Regions from separate parts of the Amycolatopsis acidiphila genome, predicted to be linked through region 1. Evidence: predicted binding sites of a transcription regulator. Region 1 holds the regulator's gene; the other holds the start of a gene.

Region 1 (7,619 bases):
CCGAGAAGCCGTTACTCTGCGATCCAATGGCGTCCTCCTTTCCGGATTACGCTTGACTGAATGGGGTGGAATATTCGTGATCATTTCACGCAGTGACGACCCCTGTGGCCTGGTTCTGCGCGTAGGGGCCCTGCTATTGCGCGTTCGTGAATAATCGAGTCCGAGCATCAACGCGCACCCCGGAGCACCCCGAAACAGATGACCGCCGAACCCGTCAGTCCCGTCCCCCGGTCCGTCCACCGGGAGGCGCCGCCAGCCGTCACCGCCATGGTGCGGCTCATCCAGGACTCCTGGACCAAGGCGGAGCCGTATCTACCGGAAGTGACACAGTTCTTCTACGGCATGCTCTTCACCCTCGCCCCGGCCACGCGCGACTTCTTCCCGATCAACATGGAGGTGCAGCGCAACCGGATGGTGCGGGCGCTGGTGCACGTCGTGCAGATGGTGGACCAGCCCGACGACCTCGTCCCGTTCCTGCGCCAGCTCGGTCGTGACCACCGCAAGTTCGGCGTGATCCCCAAGCACTACGAGGCGATCGGCACCGCGCTGCTGTTCGCGATGCGCACCCAGCTCGGCCCCGACTGGACGCCGGAGGTCGAGCGCGCCTGGGCCGAGGCGTTCACGATCATCGCCCGGCAGATGCAGGAGGCGGCCGCCTCCGACACCAACCCGGCCAGCTGGTCCGCGATCGTCGCCGACCACCGGCGGCTGAGCTGGGACCTGGCGATGGTGCGGGTCGAGCCCGAGTCCCCGATCCCGTTCCGCGCCGGCCAGTACCTGAGCGTCGAGGTGCCGCAGCGGCCGCGGCTGTGGCGGTACCTGTCCCCGGCCACGGCGCCGCGTGAGGACGGCTCGCTGGAGTTCCACGTCCGCGCGGTCGACGGCGGCTGGGTCTCGCGCGCGATCGTCAGCCACACGCAGAAGGGCGACGTGTGGCGGTTCGGGCCGCCGCTCGGCCGGCTGCACGTCGACCGTGAGTCCGGGCGGGACGTGCTGATGGTGGCAGGCGGCACCGGTGTCGCGCCGCTGCAGGCGATGCTCGACGACCTGGCGCAGTGGGGCGAGAACCCGAAGGTCCGGCTGTTCTACGGCGGCCGCACCCGCGAAGACCTCTACGCGCTCGAAGGCCTGCGGATGATGGCCAGCTGCAACCCCTGGCTGACGGTGACGCCGGTGATCGAGGGCGGGCCGGGCCTGGCCGGTTGCGAACAGGGCACGCTCGCGGACGTCGTCACCCGCCACGGCGCCTGGCCGGGCCACGACGTCCTGGTGTCGGGCTCCCCGGCGATGATCCGGGCGACGGTGTCGCGCATGCTCGTCGCGGGCACGGCGCTGGACCAGATCCGCTACGACCCGTTCACCATCGACTGACGGTAGCCTCTGGCCGCATGGACATCTCTGTGCCGGACGGAACGATTCGCGGTTACCTGGCCGAGCCCCAGAAAGAGGTCTCCGGCGAGCCGCCGTGGCCGGGCGTCGTGGTCGTCCACGACGCGGTGGGCCTGACCGAGGACGCACGCAACATCACCGACCGGTTCGCGACCGCGGGATACCTCGCGCTGTGCCCGGACCTGTACTCACGCGGCGGTTTCGTGCGCTGCGTGAAGACCGTGTTCAAGGAGCTGGCGACGGCGCAGGGCCGCGCCTTCGACGACATCTCCGCCGCGCGCGGCCTGCTCGCGCAGCGAGCGGACTGCTCGGGGAAGGTCGGCGTCGTCGGGTTCTGCATGGGCGGCGGCTTCGCGCTCGTCGCGGCGACGCAGGGCTTCGACGTTTCCGCGCCCTACTACGGGCAGCTGCCGAAGGATCTGTCCATTCTGGACGGTGCATGCCCGGTGGTGGCGAGCTTCGGCAAGCGGGACCCGTCGCTCAAGGGCACGGCGGCGCAGCTCGAGAAGGAGCTCGCCGAGCGCGGCATCCCGCACGACGTCAAGGAGTACCCCGAAGCCGGGCACAGCTTCGCGAACCAGTTCCACCTCGGGCCGCTGAACGTGCTGGCCCGGTACGCCGGGGTGGGCTACCACCGCGAGTCCAGTGAGGACGCCTGGCGCCGCGTGCTCGCGTTCTTCGCCCAGCACCTGCGCTGAAGAAGGGGCGGTACCGCCCCTTCTTCAGCGCGCTACCTGCGCTTGGGCTTCCAGACCACCAGCGACGTCTCGTGCCGGATCGGCACCAGGTCCTTCCGGTAGGAGGCGTGCACCGCGGCCGCCGCCTGCTCGGCGGCGGCGTACGCGGCGGCCAGCTCCTCGGTGAGCTCACCGATCCGGGAACGCAGCGCGTCGACCTGGTTCTCCAGCTCGATGATCCGCTTGATCCCGGCCAGGTTGACGCCGGACTCCTGGGACAGCCGCTGCACCTCGCGCAGCAACGCGATGTCCCGCATCGAGTACCGCCGCCCGCCGCCCGCGGTGCGGCCGGGCGAGACGAGCCCCTGCCGGTCGTAGGCGCGCAGGGTCTGCGCGTGCAGTCCGGACAGCTGCGCGGCCACCGAGATCACGAAGACCGGGGTGTCCTCGTCCGCCCCGTGGGGCAACCCACCGAAAGCCATCACCGCTCCTTGAGCATCTCCGTGATCTCCGGCCTGGGATCGTGCTTCGCCGACGCCTCCGCGAGCGCTTCGAGCGCCTGCTTCTCCGGCCCGTCCACCCGGGACGGCACGGCCACCTGCAGGGTCACCAGCAGGTCACCCTTGGTGCCGTCGCGTTTGACGATGCCCTTGCCGCGCACGCGCAGCACCCGGCCGTTGTTCGTGCCGGGCGGCACCTTCAGCGAGACCTTGCTCTCCAGCGTCGGCACCGTGATCGTCGCACCCAGCGTCAGCTCCGGGAAGCTGACCGGGACCGTGATCGTCAGGTCGTTGCCGGACCGGCCGAACACCGGGTGCGGCGTGACGTGCACCCGGACGTAGAGGTCACCTGCCGAGGCGGTGCCCCGGCCCGGCTCGCCCTGGCCTGCCAGCCGGATCCGCTGGTTGTCGTCGACCCCCGCGGGCACCCGCACGGTCAGCGTCCTGGTCTGGGTGCTGATGCCCTCGCCACCGCATTCGGGGCACGGGTCGTCGATGATCTTGCCGCGGCCCCGGCACTCCCGGCACGGCTCGGAGAACGCGAACGCCCCCTGGCTCCGGCTGACCAGGCCCGACCCCGCGCAGACCGGGCAGGTCCGCGGGCTGGTGCCGGGCTTGGCGCCGTTGCCGCCACAGGTCTTGCAGGTGGCCGGGCTCGACAGCCGCAGCGGCAGGGTCGCGCCCTTGACCGCCTCGGCGAAGTCGATCCGGACGTCGGTCTCGACGTCCGCGCCCCGCTGCGCGCGGGTGCTCGTCGCGCCGGCGGCACCACCACGGCGGCCGAACAGGCCGCCCAGGATGTCGCCGAGCCCCCCGAAACCACCCGCGTTGCCCGCACCGGCGGTCTGGCCGAACAGGTCGCCCATGTCGAACGAACCCGAACCGCCGCCACCGGGGAAGTTGAAGGTTCCCGGGCCGGCACCGGCGCCGAACAGCCGTCGTGCCTCGTCGTACTCCTTGCGCTTGGCCGGGTCCGACAGCACGCCGTAGGCCTCGGAGACGGCCTTGAACTTCTGCTCGGCCGCCGCGTTGCCAGGGTTCGCGTCCGGGTGGTTCTCCCGCGCGAGCTTGCGGTAGGCCTTCTTGATCTCGTCCTGCGACGCCTCGGAGGAGACGCCCAGTTCGCGGTAGAAGTCCTTGCCGATCCACTCCCGTGCACTCACCGGACGTCCCCTCCCTTCGCGTAGGACCTGTTACTGCTGGTTCTCATCCGACAGCTGCTCCACCGGCAGTTCGCCCTCGATCGGCGCGTCGACCGCCGGCGGCGCACCGCCCGGCTCGTGGTCGGTCACCCCGACCAGCGCCGCCCGCAGCGTGCGGTCGCCGAAGCGGTAGCCACGGCGCAGGACCGTGGTCACCGTCGGGCCCGCGACCTCGGGCGAGGTGCTGTGCTGCACCGCCTCGTGCACGCTCGGGTCGAAGGGCTCGCCCTCCGCGCCGAACGACTCGAGACCGGACCGCTGCAGGCTCGCGACGAGCTTGTCCGCCACCGCCTTGAACGCGCCGGTGAGATCGCCGTGCTGCTCGGCGCGCTCGAGGTCGTCGAGCAGCGGCAGCAGGTCGTTCACCACCGAGGCCTTCGCCCCGACGACGACGGCCTCGCGGTCGCGGTCCACCCGCTTGCGGTAGTTGGCGTACTCCGCCTGGAGCCGCTGCAGGTCGGCCGTGCGCTCGGCGAGCTGCTTCTCGACGTCCGACTGGACGCCGACCGAGTCGTCCACAATGGACTCCCCGAGGCTCGGCCCCGGGGGGCCCTCGGGGGCCTCCTCGGCGGCCGGCGCCGGCTGCTCGCGCACCTGGCCGGTCTCCGGGTCGATCTTGCGACGATCCCTCACCACCACAGGCTCGGCGGCCTCCCGCTCCTGTTCCTTGGCCTCGTACGAGTGCTTCCCGGTCACTTCTTCTCGTCCTCGTCCACGATCTCGGCGTCGACCACGTCGTCCTCGGGCTTGGCGGAACCGCCCTCGGCACCCTCGGCGCCCGCGGCACCGGCGTCGCCGCCGGCCTGCTGCGCGTTCGCGTACAGCGCGGTGCCCAGCTCCTGCGAAGCCGTGTTCAGCTTTTCGATCGCCGCGGAGATCGCCGCGGTGTCGGTGCCCTTGAGCGCCTCGTTGGCCTCGTCGATCGCGGTCTTGACCTTGCCCTTGATGTCCTCGGGCAGCTTGTCGTCGTTGTCCTTGACGAACTTCTCGGTCTGGTAGACCAGCGTCTCCGCCTGGTTGCGGGTCTCCGCCTCCTCGCGGCGCTTCTTGTCCTCCTCGGCGTGCGCCTCGGCGTCCTTGACCATGCGGTCGATGTCGTCCTTCGGCAGCGCGGAGCCGCCGGTGATCGTCATCGACTGCTCCTTGTTGGTGCCGAGGTCCTTCGCGGTCACGTGCACGATGCCGTTGGCGTCGATGTCGAAGGTGACCTCGATCTGCGGCACGCCACGCGGGGCCGGGGGCAGCCCGGTCAGCTCGAACATGCCGAGCTTCTTGTTGTGCGCCGCGATCTCACGCTCGCCCTGGAACACCTGGATCTGCACCGACGGCTGGTTGTCGTCCGCCGTGGAGAAGATCTCGGAGCGCTTGGTCGGGATGGTCGTGTTGCGCTCGATGAGCTTGGTGAACACCCCGCCCTTGGTCTCGATGCCCAGCGACAGCGGGGTCACGTCGAGCAGCAGGACGTCCTTGACCTCACCCTTGAGCACACCGGCCTGCAGCGCCGCGCCGACCGCGACGACCTCGTCCGGGTTCACGCCCTTGTTCGGCTCCTTGCCGCCGGTCAGCTCCTTGACCAGGTCGGAAACGGCCGGCATCCGGGTGGAACCGCCGACGAGCACCACGTGGTCGATCTGGCCGACCGAGATGCCCGCGTCGCGGATGACGTTGTTGAACGGCGCCTTGGTGCGGTCGAGCAGGTCCGCGGTGATCCGCTGGAACTCCGCCCGCGACAGGGTCTCGTCCAGGAACAGCGGGTTCTTGTCCGCGTCCACGGTGATGTACGGCAGGTTGATGCTGGCGCTGTTCGAGCTGGACAGCTCGATCTTGGCCTTCTCCGCCGCCTCGCGGATGCGCTGCAACGCCATCCGGTCCTTGGTCAGGTCGATGCCGTGCGAGGCCTTGAACTTGTCGACGAGCCACTTGACGATCCGCTCGTCCCAGTCGTCACCACCGAGGTGGTTGTCACCGCTGGTGGCGCGGACCTCGACGACGCCCTCGCCGATCTCCAGCAGCGAGACGTCGAAGGTGCCACCACCGAGGTCGAAGACCAGGATGGTCTGCTCCTTCTCGCCCTTGTCCAGGCCGTAGGCCAGGGCGGCGGCGGTGGGCTCGTTGACGATGCGCAGGACGTTCAGGCCCGCGATCTGGCCGGCCTCCTTGGTGGCCTGGCGCTGGGCGTCCTCGAAGTACGCCGGAACGGTGATGACCGCGTCCGTGATCTCCTCGCCGAGGTAGGACTCCGCGTCGCGCTTGAGCTTCATCAGCACGCGCGCGCTGATCTCCTGCGACGTGTAGGTCTTGCCGTCGATCTCGGTCTTCCAGTCCGTGCCGATGTGCCGCTTGACCGACCGGATGGTGCGGTCGACGTTGGTCACGGACTGGTTCTTCGCGGGCTGCCCGGTCAGCACTTCGCCGTTCTTGGCGAAGGCGACGATCGACGGGGTGGTCCGGGAGCCTTCGGAGTTGGCGATGACCGTCGGCTCGCCGCCCTCAAGGACGGCGACGACCGAGTTGGTCGTGCCGAGGTCGATGCCGACCGCTCGCGCCATGGTGGTTCTCCTCCTGGTATACGCTGCTTGAGCTGCGGTGTTCGCGCCCGCCTTGAGCGGGAGTCACTCAAGTTCTATCTCGTGCTTCCCACTCTCGTCAAACCAGACTTGAGCCGGGCGCGCTCAACCTTTCTGCCAGTCCAACGAGCGGTCCCGGGGGATTGTTCCCTCAGGCGTGGCGGACCTTCACATCGCCGCTGTTGGCCTCCAGGTCGAGCAGGTGCGGGCCCGCCGGATCGGTCGCGACGTCGATCTCCTGGTCGCCCGAGTTGGTCCGCGCCTGGACCCGGTAGCGGTCGCTCGGCACGGTCAGCGTGACGTCGCCGCTGTTGGCGTCGGCGTGCACGTCCTGCGGGCTGGCGAGGCCGATCTCGATGTCACCGGAGTTCGCGTGCGCCCTGACCGGCCCTGCCGCGTCCTCGACCCGGACGTTGCCCGAGTTGCTCGTCACATCCGTGCCGAGCACGCCTTCGAGCAGCAGGTCGCCGGACTTCGAGCTGCCGCTGACCGTCGCGCCGCGCGGGACGACGACCTCGTAGTCCACGATGCAGTCGTGCCCGCAGCCGGCGAGCACCAGCTGGGTGCCGTCGAGCCGGTACGCCGCGTCGGGCCGGGAGCCGTTGTAGTGGAAGCGCTCGTGGATCGAGGTCGTGCCCACGTCCCGCGCGGTGATCCGGACGTCGCCGGAGGCGGTGTCGAGCCGGACGCCGGCGACGGGGCCGGCGACCTGGTGGTCCGCCTCGGCCGTGCTCGGCCACCACCAGCCGACCCCGATCGCGATCCCCGCGCTGATCAGGACCAGTCCGCCGATCGCGAGTGCCGTCCTGCCCATTGCGTCCTCCCCAGTCAGCTTTCCTGTGCGGACGAGGCTAGGACCGGGTAGGACTGGACGACATCAGGGAACGCCCCCGGTTCGACCCTGGGGTGTCCCCTACCTACTCTCAGACTCGATCTTGTTCGCCGACAAGGAGGATCGATGGCCCAGCCACCCAACCCCTATGACTTCCTGCCCCAGGTGCCCGGCTTCACGCTGCGCAGCGACGACGTCGGCGACGGCCGGACCCTGGACGCGCCGCACCTGAGCGGCATCTTCGGCGTGCCCGGTGGCGAGGACCGGTCCCCGCACCTGGCGTGGGAGGGCTTCCCGGCGGAGACCAGGAGCTTCGCCGTCACGGTGTACGACCCCGACGCCCCGACCGCGAGCGGGTTCTGGCACTGGGCCGTGTTCAACATCCCGGCCTCGGTCACCGAGCTGGCCGCGGGCGCGAGCACCGGCGGCCTGCCCGCGGGCGCGGTCACCCT
Region 2 (7,619 bases), 810 kb from region 1:
CTCGGCCGCACCCGCGCGCTCGTCGCGGTCGCGGTGACCCTGCTGTGCGGCGCGGCGACGGCGGCAGCCGGGCCGATCACGTTCGTCGGACTCGCCGTGCCGCACGCGGCACGCCTGCTCGTGGGCCCGGACCAGCGGTGGGTGCTGCCGTATTCGATGGTCCTCGCGCCCATCCTGCTGATCGGCTCGGACATCGTCGGCCGGGTCATCGGCGGGGCCGAGGAGGTCGAGGTCGGCATCGTCACCGCGATCATCGGCGCCCCGGTGTTCGTGCTGCTGTGCCGCCGCCGGAAGCTGGCCCGGCTGTGACCGCGCTGCGTGCCGGGCGGCTGTCCGTCCGCCTGCACCCGCGTGCCGTCGTGGTCGCGATCGCGCTGGCGGTCGCGACCTTCGCGATGAGCGTGGTCGCGCTGACGACCGGCGACTACCCGCTCTCGATCCCGGACGTGGTCAGGACCCTTTTCGGCGACGGCCCGCCCGGCGCCGGCTTCGTCGTGACGACGTTGCGCCTGCCGCGCCTGCTGACCGGGCTGTTCGTCGGCGCCGCACTCGGCGTGAGCGGCGGGATCCTGCAGAGTGTCTCCGGCAACGCGCTCGGCAGCCCGGACGTCATCGGATTCACCCAGGGTTCGGCCGTCGGCGCGTTCTTCGTCATCCTCGTGCTGGACGGCGGCATGCTCGCCGTCTCGGCCGGCGCGCTCGTCGGCGGTGTCGTCACCGCGGTCGTGCTGTACCTGCTGTCCTACCGCGGCGGGGTGCAGGGGCTGCGGTTGATCCTGATGGGCATCGGGGTCAGCGCGATGCTGCTCGCGATCAACTCCTACCTCATCACGCGCGCGTCGCTGCAGGACGCGATCGTCGCCCGGTCCTGGCAGGTCGGCGGTCTCAACGGCCGCGAATGGGGCCACGTCACGGTCGCCGGCCTCACCCTCGCCGTGCTGCTGCCGATCGCGCTGGCGTTCGGGCGCCGGCTGTCGCTGCTGGAGCTGGGGGACGACAAAGCGCAGGCGCTGGGCGTGCGGACCGAGCGGACCCGGCTCGTGCTGCTGGCGGTGAGTGTCGCGCTCGCGGCGTTCACGGTCGCCGTGGCGGGACCGATCGCGTTCCTCGCGCTCGCCGCCCCGCAGGTCGCGCGGCGGCTGTCGGGCACGGCGGGCCCGGCACTGGCGACCTCCGCGCTCATGGGTGCGTTCCTGCTGGTGACGAGTGACTTCGTGGTCCAGCGGCTGTTCGGCTCGCGGCTGCCGGTCGGCGTGGTCACCGGCGCGGTCGGCGGGCTGTACCTCGCGTGGCTGCTGGTGCACCAGTGGCGCCGTCGCGCCTGATTCCGGCCGGCTGCGGGCCTGGAATCCGGCAAGATGGCACTTCGTGGGCGACTCTCCTCGGCAACCGGCGCGTGCGGCGATGCCGCCGCTGACCGGCCGGACGCTGCTCTGGATCGCGGTGTCGATCGTGGTGCTCACCGCCGCGATCGTGACGGCCCTGTGGTGGGCAGGCACCCGTGGCCTGACCGGCGACCAGCTGGTGACCGCGCGGTTCGACGCCCTGAAGATCGGGTTGAGCGTCGGGGTCGGCAGCGGTGGCCTGCTGGCCCTCTACCTGGCCTGGCGGCGGCAGCGCTCCACCGAGGACACTCTCGCTCACCAGCAGGAAGTCGCCCTCGACAACCAGGCCGACGCGCTCGAGCGGCGGATCACCGAGCTCTACACCAAGGCCGCCGAACAGCTCGGCTCCGGCAAGGCCCCCGTTCGCCTCGCGGGCCTGTACGCGCTCGAACGCCTTGCCCAGGGCACCGAGAGCCAGCGGCAGACCATCGTCAACCTGCTCTGCGCGTACCTGCGGATGCCCGACGAGGTCGGCGGCACCCAGGAACGTGAGGTCCGCCTGACCGCGCAGCGCATCCTGGCCCACCACCAACGTCCCGGCTTCGACAGCGAACACCCCGCCGAGACCTTCTGGCCCGACGTCGACCTCGATCTCACCGGCGCCACCCTCGTCGACGCCGACTTCAGCCACTGCCGGCTGCGCGCGCCCCGGCTCGGCGGCGTGACGTTCGCCGGACCCGCCGGTTTCGACGAGACGACCTTTCTCGGCGACGCGCGGTTCGAGGACGTGACCTTCACGGCGGAGGCCCGCTTCGACAACGCCACCTTCACGAGGAACGCCTGGTTCGACGGAGTGGTCTTCACCGGAAAGGCCGGGTTCGAGAAGGCGGCCTTCGCGAGGAACGCGCTGTTCCGCGGGGTGACCTTTCCCGCGGACGCCGTGTTCCGAGGGGGCGGCTTCGCCAAGAACGCCTGGTTCGGCAAAGCGACCTTCACCGGCAACGCGGATTTCCGGGAGGCCACGGTCGCCAAGACCGCCCAGTTCTCCGGGACGACCTTCAGCGGCGACGCCTGGTTCGGCAAGGCGTCCTTCGCCGGGAACTCCGACTTCCGCGGCGCCACCTTCACCCGGAACGCCGTCTTCCGGGAGGCGGCCTTCACGATGACCGCGCTGTTCTGCGGAGCGGCTTTCCGCCAGGAAGCCGGGTTCCGCGGCGCCGCCTTCGCCATGGACGCCGATTTCAGCGGAGCCGTCTTCAGCGGGGACGTGCGGTTCATCGAGGCGATCTTCTCCCGCGACACGGAGTTCCGTGGTGCGGCGTTCGACGGGGAGGCCGGGTTCCGTGGCGTCACCTTCAGCCGGTCCCCGCGCCTGCAGCGGGTGAAGTTCGCCAACGGGATCCCGTCCGAGGTGGCGCAGTGGGTGTCCCCGGCCGAAGCCGTGCCTGACTGACACGCGACGGTGCCCCCTCACCGCCAGGGCGAGAGGGCACTGTCGCTCGAAAACCGTTATGCCGCCTGGGCAACCGGGCTCGACGCCGGGGTCAGCGCCAGGTCCAGCACCTCGCGGACGTTGGCCACCGGGTGCACGTCGAGCTCGGCCAGCACCTCCGCGGGCACGTCGTCGAGGTCGGGCTCGTTGCGCTGCGGGATGATCACCGTCTTCATCCCCGCCCGGTGCGCCGCCAGCAGCTTCTGCTTGACGCCACCGATCGGCAGCACCCGCCCGGTCAGCGACACCTCGCCGGTCATCGCCACGTCCGCCCGCACCACGCGGCCCGACAACAGCGACGCCAGCGCCGTGGTCATCGTGACCCCGGCCGACGGGCCGTCCTTGGGCACCGCGCCCGCGGGCACGTGCACGTGGATGCCGCGCTCCTTCAGGTCGCCGACCGGCAGCTCCAGCTCCGCGCCGTGCGAACGCAGGTAGGACAGCGCGATCTGCGCCGACTCCTTCATCACGTCGCCGAGCTGACCGGTCAGGGTCAGCCCGGTGCCGCTGGACTCCGGGTCCGCCAGCGACGCCTCCACGTAGAGCACGTCACCACCGGCGCCGGTCACCGCCAGGCCTGTGGCCACGCCCGGAGTGGAGGTCCGCTGCGTCGAAACGGGCAGCGATGACTCCGGCAGGTGCCGAGGCCGGCCGAGGTAGCCCTGCAGGTCCTCCGTGTCCACGGTGATCGGCAGCGACACCTCGTCCAGTGCGACCCGGGTCGCGATCTTGCGCAGCACCTTCGCGATGGTCCGGTTGGCGTTGCGGACGCCGGCCTCACGGGTGTACTCCGCTGCGATCCGGCTCAGCGCGGCTTCGGTGAACCGCACGTCGTCCGTGCCGAGACCCGCCCGCTCCAGCTCACGCGGCAGTAGGTGGTCGCGCCCGATGATCACCTTCTCGTGCTCGGTGTAGCCGTCGAGGGTGACCAGCTCCATCCGGTCCAGCAGCGGGCCGGGGATCGTCTCCAGCGCGTTCGCCGTCGCCAGGAACACCACGTCCGACAGGTCGAGCTCGACCTCCAGGTAGTGGTCCCGGAACGTGTGGTTCTGCTCCGGGTCCAGCACCTCGAGCAGGGCCGCGGTCGGGTCGCCGCGGTAGTCGGCGCCCACCTTGTCGACCTCGTCGAGCAGGACGACCGGGTTCATCGAACCGGCTTCCTTGATGGCGCGGACGATCCGGCCCGGCATCGCGCCGACATAGGTGCGCCGGTGCCCGCGGATCTCCGCCTCGTCCCGCACGCCGCCGAGTGCGACGCGGACGAAATTGCGGCCCATCGCCTTGGCGACCGACTCACCGAGCGACGTCTTGCCGACGCCCGGAGGGCCGACCAGCGCGAGCACGGCGCCGGAGCGCCGCCCGCCGACCTGGCCCAGCCCGGCCTCGGTCCGGCGGTTGCGCACCGCCAGGTACTCGATGATGCGTTCCTTCACGTCGTCCAGGCCCGCGTGGTCGGCGTCGAGCACCGCCCGCGCGCCCGCGATGTCGTGCACGTCGTCGGTCCGGGTCTGCCACGGCATCTCCAGCACCGTGTCCAGCCAGGTCCGGATCCAGCCGCCTTCCGGGGACTGGTCGGAGGTCCGCTCCAGCTTGTCCACCTCGGCCAGCGCGGCCTTGCGGACGTGCTCGGGCAGGTCGGCCTTCTCGACGCGGGCGCGGTAGTCGTCCTCGTCGTCGGCCGAACCGTCCAGCTCGCCCAGCTCCTTGCGGATCGCCTCGAGCTGGCGGCGCAGCAGGAACTCCTTCTGCTGCTTCTCCATGCCCTCGGCCACGTCCTTGCGGATCGTGTCGGTGACCTCCAGCTCGGCCAGGTACTCGCGGCTCCATTCGAGCGCGCGCTCCAGCCGGGCCGCGACGTCGAGCGCGCGCAGCAGTTCCAGCTTCTGGTCCAGGTCCAGGTACGGCGCGTTGCCCGCCAGGTCGGCGATCGCCGACGGCTCCTCGAGCTCCTGGACGGCGTCGATCATCTGCCAGCCGCCACGCTGCTGCAGGATCGAGATCACCACGGTCTTGTACTCGGCGGCGAGCGTCTTCGCGCGCTCGTCGCTCAGCTCCGGGGCCTCCTCGGTACGCACCCAGCGGGCCGCGCCCGGCCCGTCGCCGGTCTCGCCGACCACCGCACGGCCGGTGCCGCGCAGCAGGACGGCGGCCTTGCCGCCGGGGATCCGGCCGATCCGCTCGATGGTCGCCACCGTGCCCAGCTCGGCGTACTCGCCGTGCACGCGCGGGACGATCAGGACCTCGGCCTTGGCGGCCGGAAGCGAGCGGATGCCCGGGAACGACGGCGTGCTCGGTGCCTTGGCCTGCGCGGACTCCACCGCGGCGCGGGTCTCGGCGACGTCGAGCTCGAGCGGGACGATCATGCCGGGTAACACGACGTCGTCGTCGAGGGGAAGCAGGGGCAGGAGCCTGATTTCGGTCATCGGGACGCTCCTTCGTAGTTGAGTCTGCTCTGCTCAACTTCGTCGCGTCCCGATTTGTTTCCGCAGGTAGTTCGCTATGAGCGAGCAGCCATCCGGGAATAAGATCAGCGCGGTCGTTCGGCCGCTCCGCACCAGCCGAACGGCCGTGCGCGGCGCTCGGCGCGGTTCAGCGGCCGGTCCGCGCGCCAGTCCGCGGGCGGCACCAGGCCCGGCTCGACCATCGGCCAGCCGCCGAACCAGGACTCGATCTCCGCGCGCCGCCGCACCCACAGCGGGTTGCTGGTGCGCTGGTAGGCCTCGGCGAGCTCGTGCACGGCGGCCGCGTCCTCCGGCGGCAGGTTCTCGTCCGTGAAGTGCGAGACCGCGAGCCAGCTGCCGGGCGCGAGGCGGCCCCGGTAGCGCGCGACGATCTCCTCGGGACGGTCGTCGCCGCCGATGAAGTGCAGCACCCCGATCAGCAGCAGGCACACCGGCTGCCCGAAGTCGAGCAGCTGCCTGGTCGTCCGGTGCTTGAGCACGGCGTCGACGTGCCGCAGGTCGGCCTGCACCAGCCCGGCCCAGTCGGTCGCGCCGTCCTGCTCCAGCAACACGGTCGAGTGCGCGACCGCGACCGGCTCGTAGTCGACGTACACCACGGACGCCCGCTCGCCCGCCGGCAGGTTGTCGCGGACGATCTCGTGCACGTTGCCCACGGTCGGCACGCCCGAGCCCAGGTCGAGGAACTGCCGGATCCCCGCGTCCAGCGCGGCCTGCACCAGTCGGCCGAGGAAGTCCCGGTTCTGCCGGGCCAGCTCACGAGCGTGCGGGAACACTTCGACCGCGCGCTTGCCGAACTCCCGGTCCACCGCCCAGTTCTGGCTGCCCCCGAGATACCAGTCGTAGATCCGGGCCGCGGACGGCTTCTCGGTGTCGACCCCGGCGGGAGCCTTCGGCGCGGATTTTCGACCTTCACTCACACGAGTGATTGAATCACGGCCGTCACGCGGAGCGCGGTGTTTGAGGGCGGTGGGTGACGGGTGGGGGCACAGCGGGTCGTCTGTACCAGTAGGTCCACAACGGCCGGTACCCCTGCGAGTACCAGAACGGGGTGGATCGCGGGTTCGCGAGCGCGTGGTGCAGGAGCACGGCGTCGACGCTGACCTCGTCGAACAGCTGGTGCGCGTGTGCCGCCAGCGCGGTGCCCACGCCGGAGGACCGGGCGGCCTCGGCGACGTGCAGAGAAGAGAGGTAGCCGACGCGGCCGGCCGAGACGTACGGCGAGACCCAGCTCGTTACCGGCGGGAACTGCAGCTGCAGCAGGCCGAGCGGGCGACCGTAGAGCTCGGCGATCCACACCGTCGGCTCGGTCCGGTCGAGCTGGTCCGCCAGGTCCGCGGCGAGCAGTTCGTCGGCGTTGCCGCGCAAGGTGACGAGGCCGAACTGCGCGTCGTACCGCTGCAGCTCGGTGTACAGCTCGACGGCCGTGCCGAGATCGCCCGCCTCGGCCGGCCGGATCCGCACGCCCGGTTCGGTGGCGGGCCCGGGCGTGCTCAACCGGTCGGCAGGACGGACGGCCAGCACCCGTACCGGCGCGAAGCCGTGCCGCAGCAGCTCGGCCGAGCCCGCGGAGTCACGGCTGGGCCGGGGGATGACGGCGGCGGTGTCCCAATCCCCAGGGGGCGCCACGTCAGCGAGGTGTTCATCCCATCGCGTGAGAATCTCGGCCAGGGATTCGCCAGGTGCGGGTCCGGCGAGATGTACCGTGAGCCGGTACTCCACGAGCGCCCGCCACAGAGAGTCACGGGACCGCTCGCCCACCTCGCTTCGCGTCGCGAAACCGTCCGCGGCCGAGTCCCCGTTCTCCGCCCGGAACCGGCCGACGTGCTCGCCGTTCCCGGCGAAGGGGTCTGACGAGGGCAGGAGTGAGTCCGCACTGTTCAACCTGGTGGCGTGCGCCGTTGCGAGCGCCTCCCTATTCATGCGCGTATTGAAGACCCCTTACTCGATCAAGGTGACAGCAGGGCCGGTTACCGCTCGTCATCGAAAAAGAAAGCGGAATGGGCGCCGGTTTCACCCGGTAGTCACCGCAGCTCACCGCAGTTGGCACGTTGTTAACTATGGGGTGATCTGATGGGGCCGGAAAGAGGCTGAAGTACGCCCTCCGGGGTACAGTGGCACCCTCATTCGTGCGGTGATCATTACGAGTGCTGGGTGCAGGCGCAGTGGGGCCTTGGGCGGGGAAGGAGGTTGCATGCCGGGCACTGGCGGCTCGCCGGATGCTTCCGTTCCGGTGGTGGCCGGCACCGATGCCCGCCCGCCGTCGGTCGACGCGCGTGGCGACGAGCGGCGGTTCCGGCTCTACACGCTCACAGTGCTCACCTTCGGCATCCTGGCCGCGAT

What was found. Region 1 encodes HspR, which represses chaperone genes until heat shock. Its sites were predicted from a motif close to ANNTTGAGTNNNNNNNACTCAANNT; they were not measured.
Region 2: the regulator HspR is predicted to act here: its motif matches at 5,256-5,280, upstream of lon (endopeptidase La).

The regions. Positions count from the first base shown of each region.
Region 1 covers NZ_CP090063.1:7,946,595-7,954,213, reverse strand. The annotation lists gene LWP59_RS39105 (globin domain-containing protein) at 199-1,371, shown strand; gene LWP59_RS39100 (dienelactone hydrolase family protein) at 1,389-2,087, shown strand; gene LWP59_RS39095 (heat shock protein transcriptional repressor HspR) at 2,120-2,548, opposite strand; gene dnaJ (molecular chaperone DnaJ) at 2,548-3,729, opposite strand; gene grpE (nucleotide exchange factor GrpE) at 3,760-4,464, opposite strand; gene dnaK (molecular chaperone DnaK) at 4,461-6,317, opposite strand; gene LWP59_RS39075 (DUF4097 family beta strand repeat-containing protein) at 6,487-7,149, opposite strand; gene LWP59_RS39070 (YbhB/YbcL family Raf kinase inhibitor-like protein) at 7,294-7,619, shown strand, end outside.
Region 2 covers NZ_CP090063.1:577,061-584,679, forward strand. The annotation lists gene LWP59_RS02845 (FecCD family ABC transporter permease) at 1-309, shown strand, start outside; gene LWP59_RS02850 (FecCD family ABC transporter permease) at 306-1,325, shown strand; gene LWP59_RS02855 (pentapeptide repeat-containing protein) at 1,369-2,778, shown strand; gene lon (endopeptidase La) at 2,835-5,240, opposite strand; gene LWP59_RS02865 (SAM-dependent methyltransferase) at 5,345-6,196, opposite strand; gene LWP59_RS02870 (GNAT family N-acetyltransferase) at 6,219-7,199, opposite strand; gene LWP59_RS02875 (putative bifunctional diguanylate cyclase/phosphodiesterase) at 7,471-7,619, shown strand, end outside.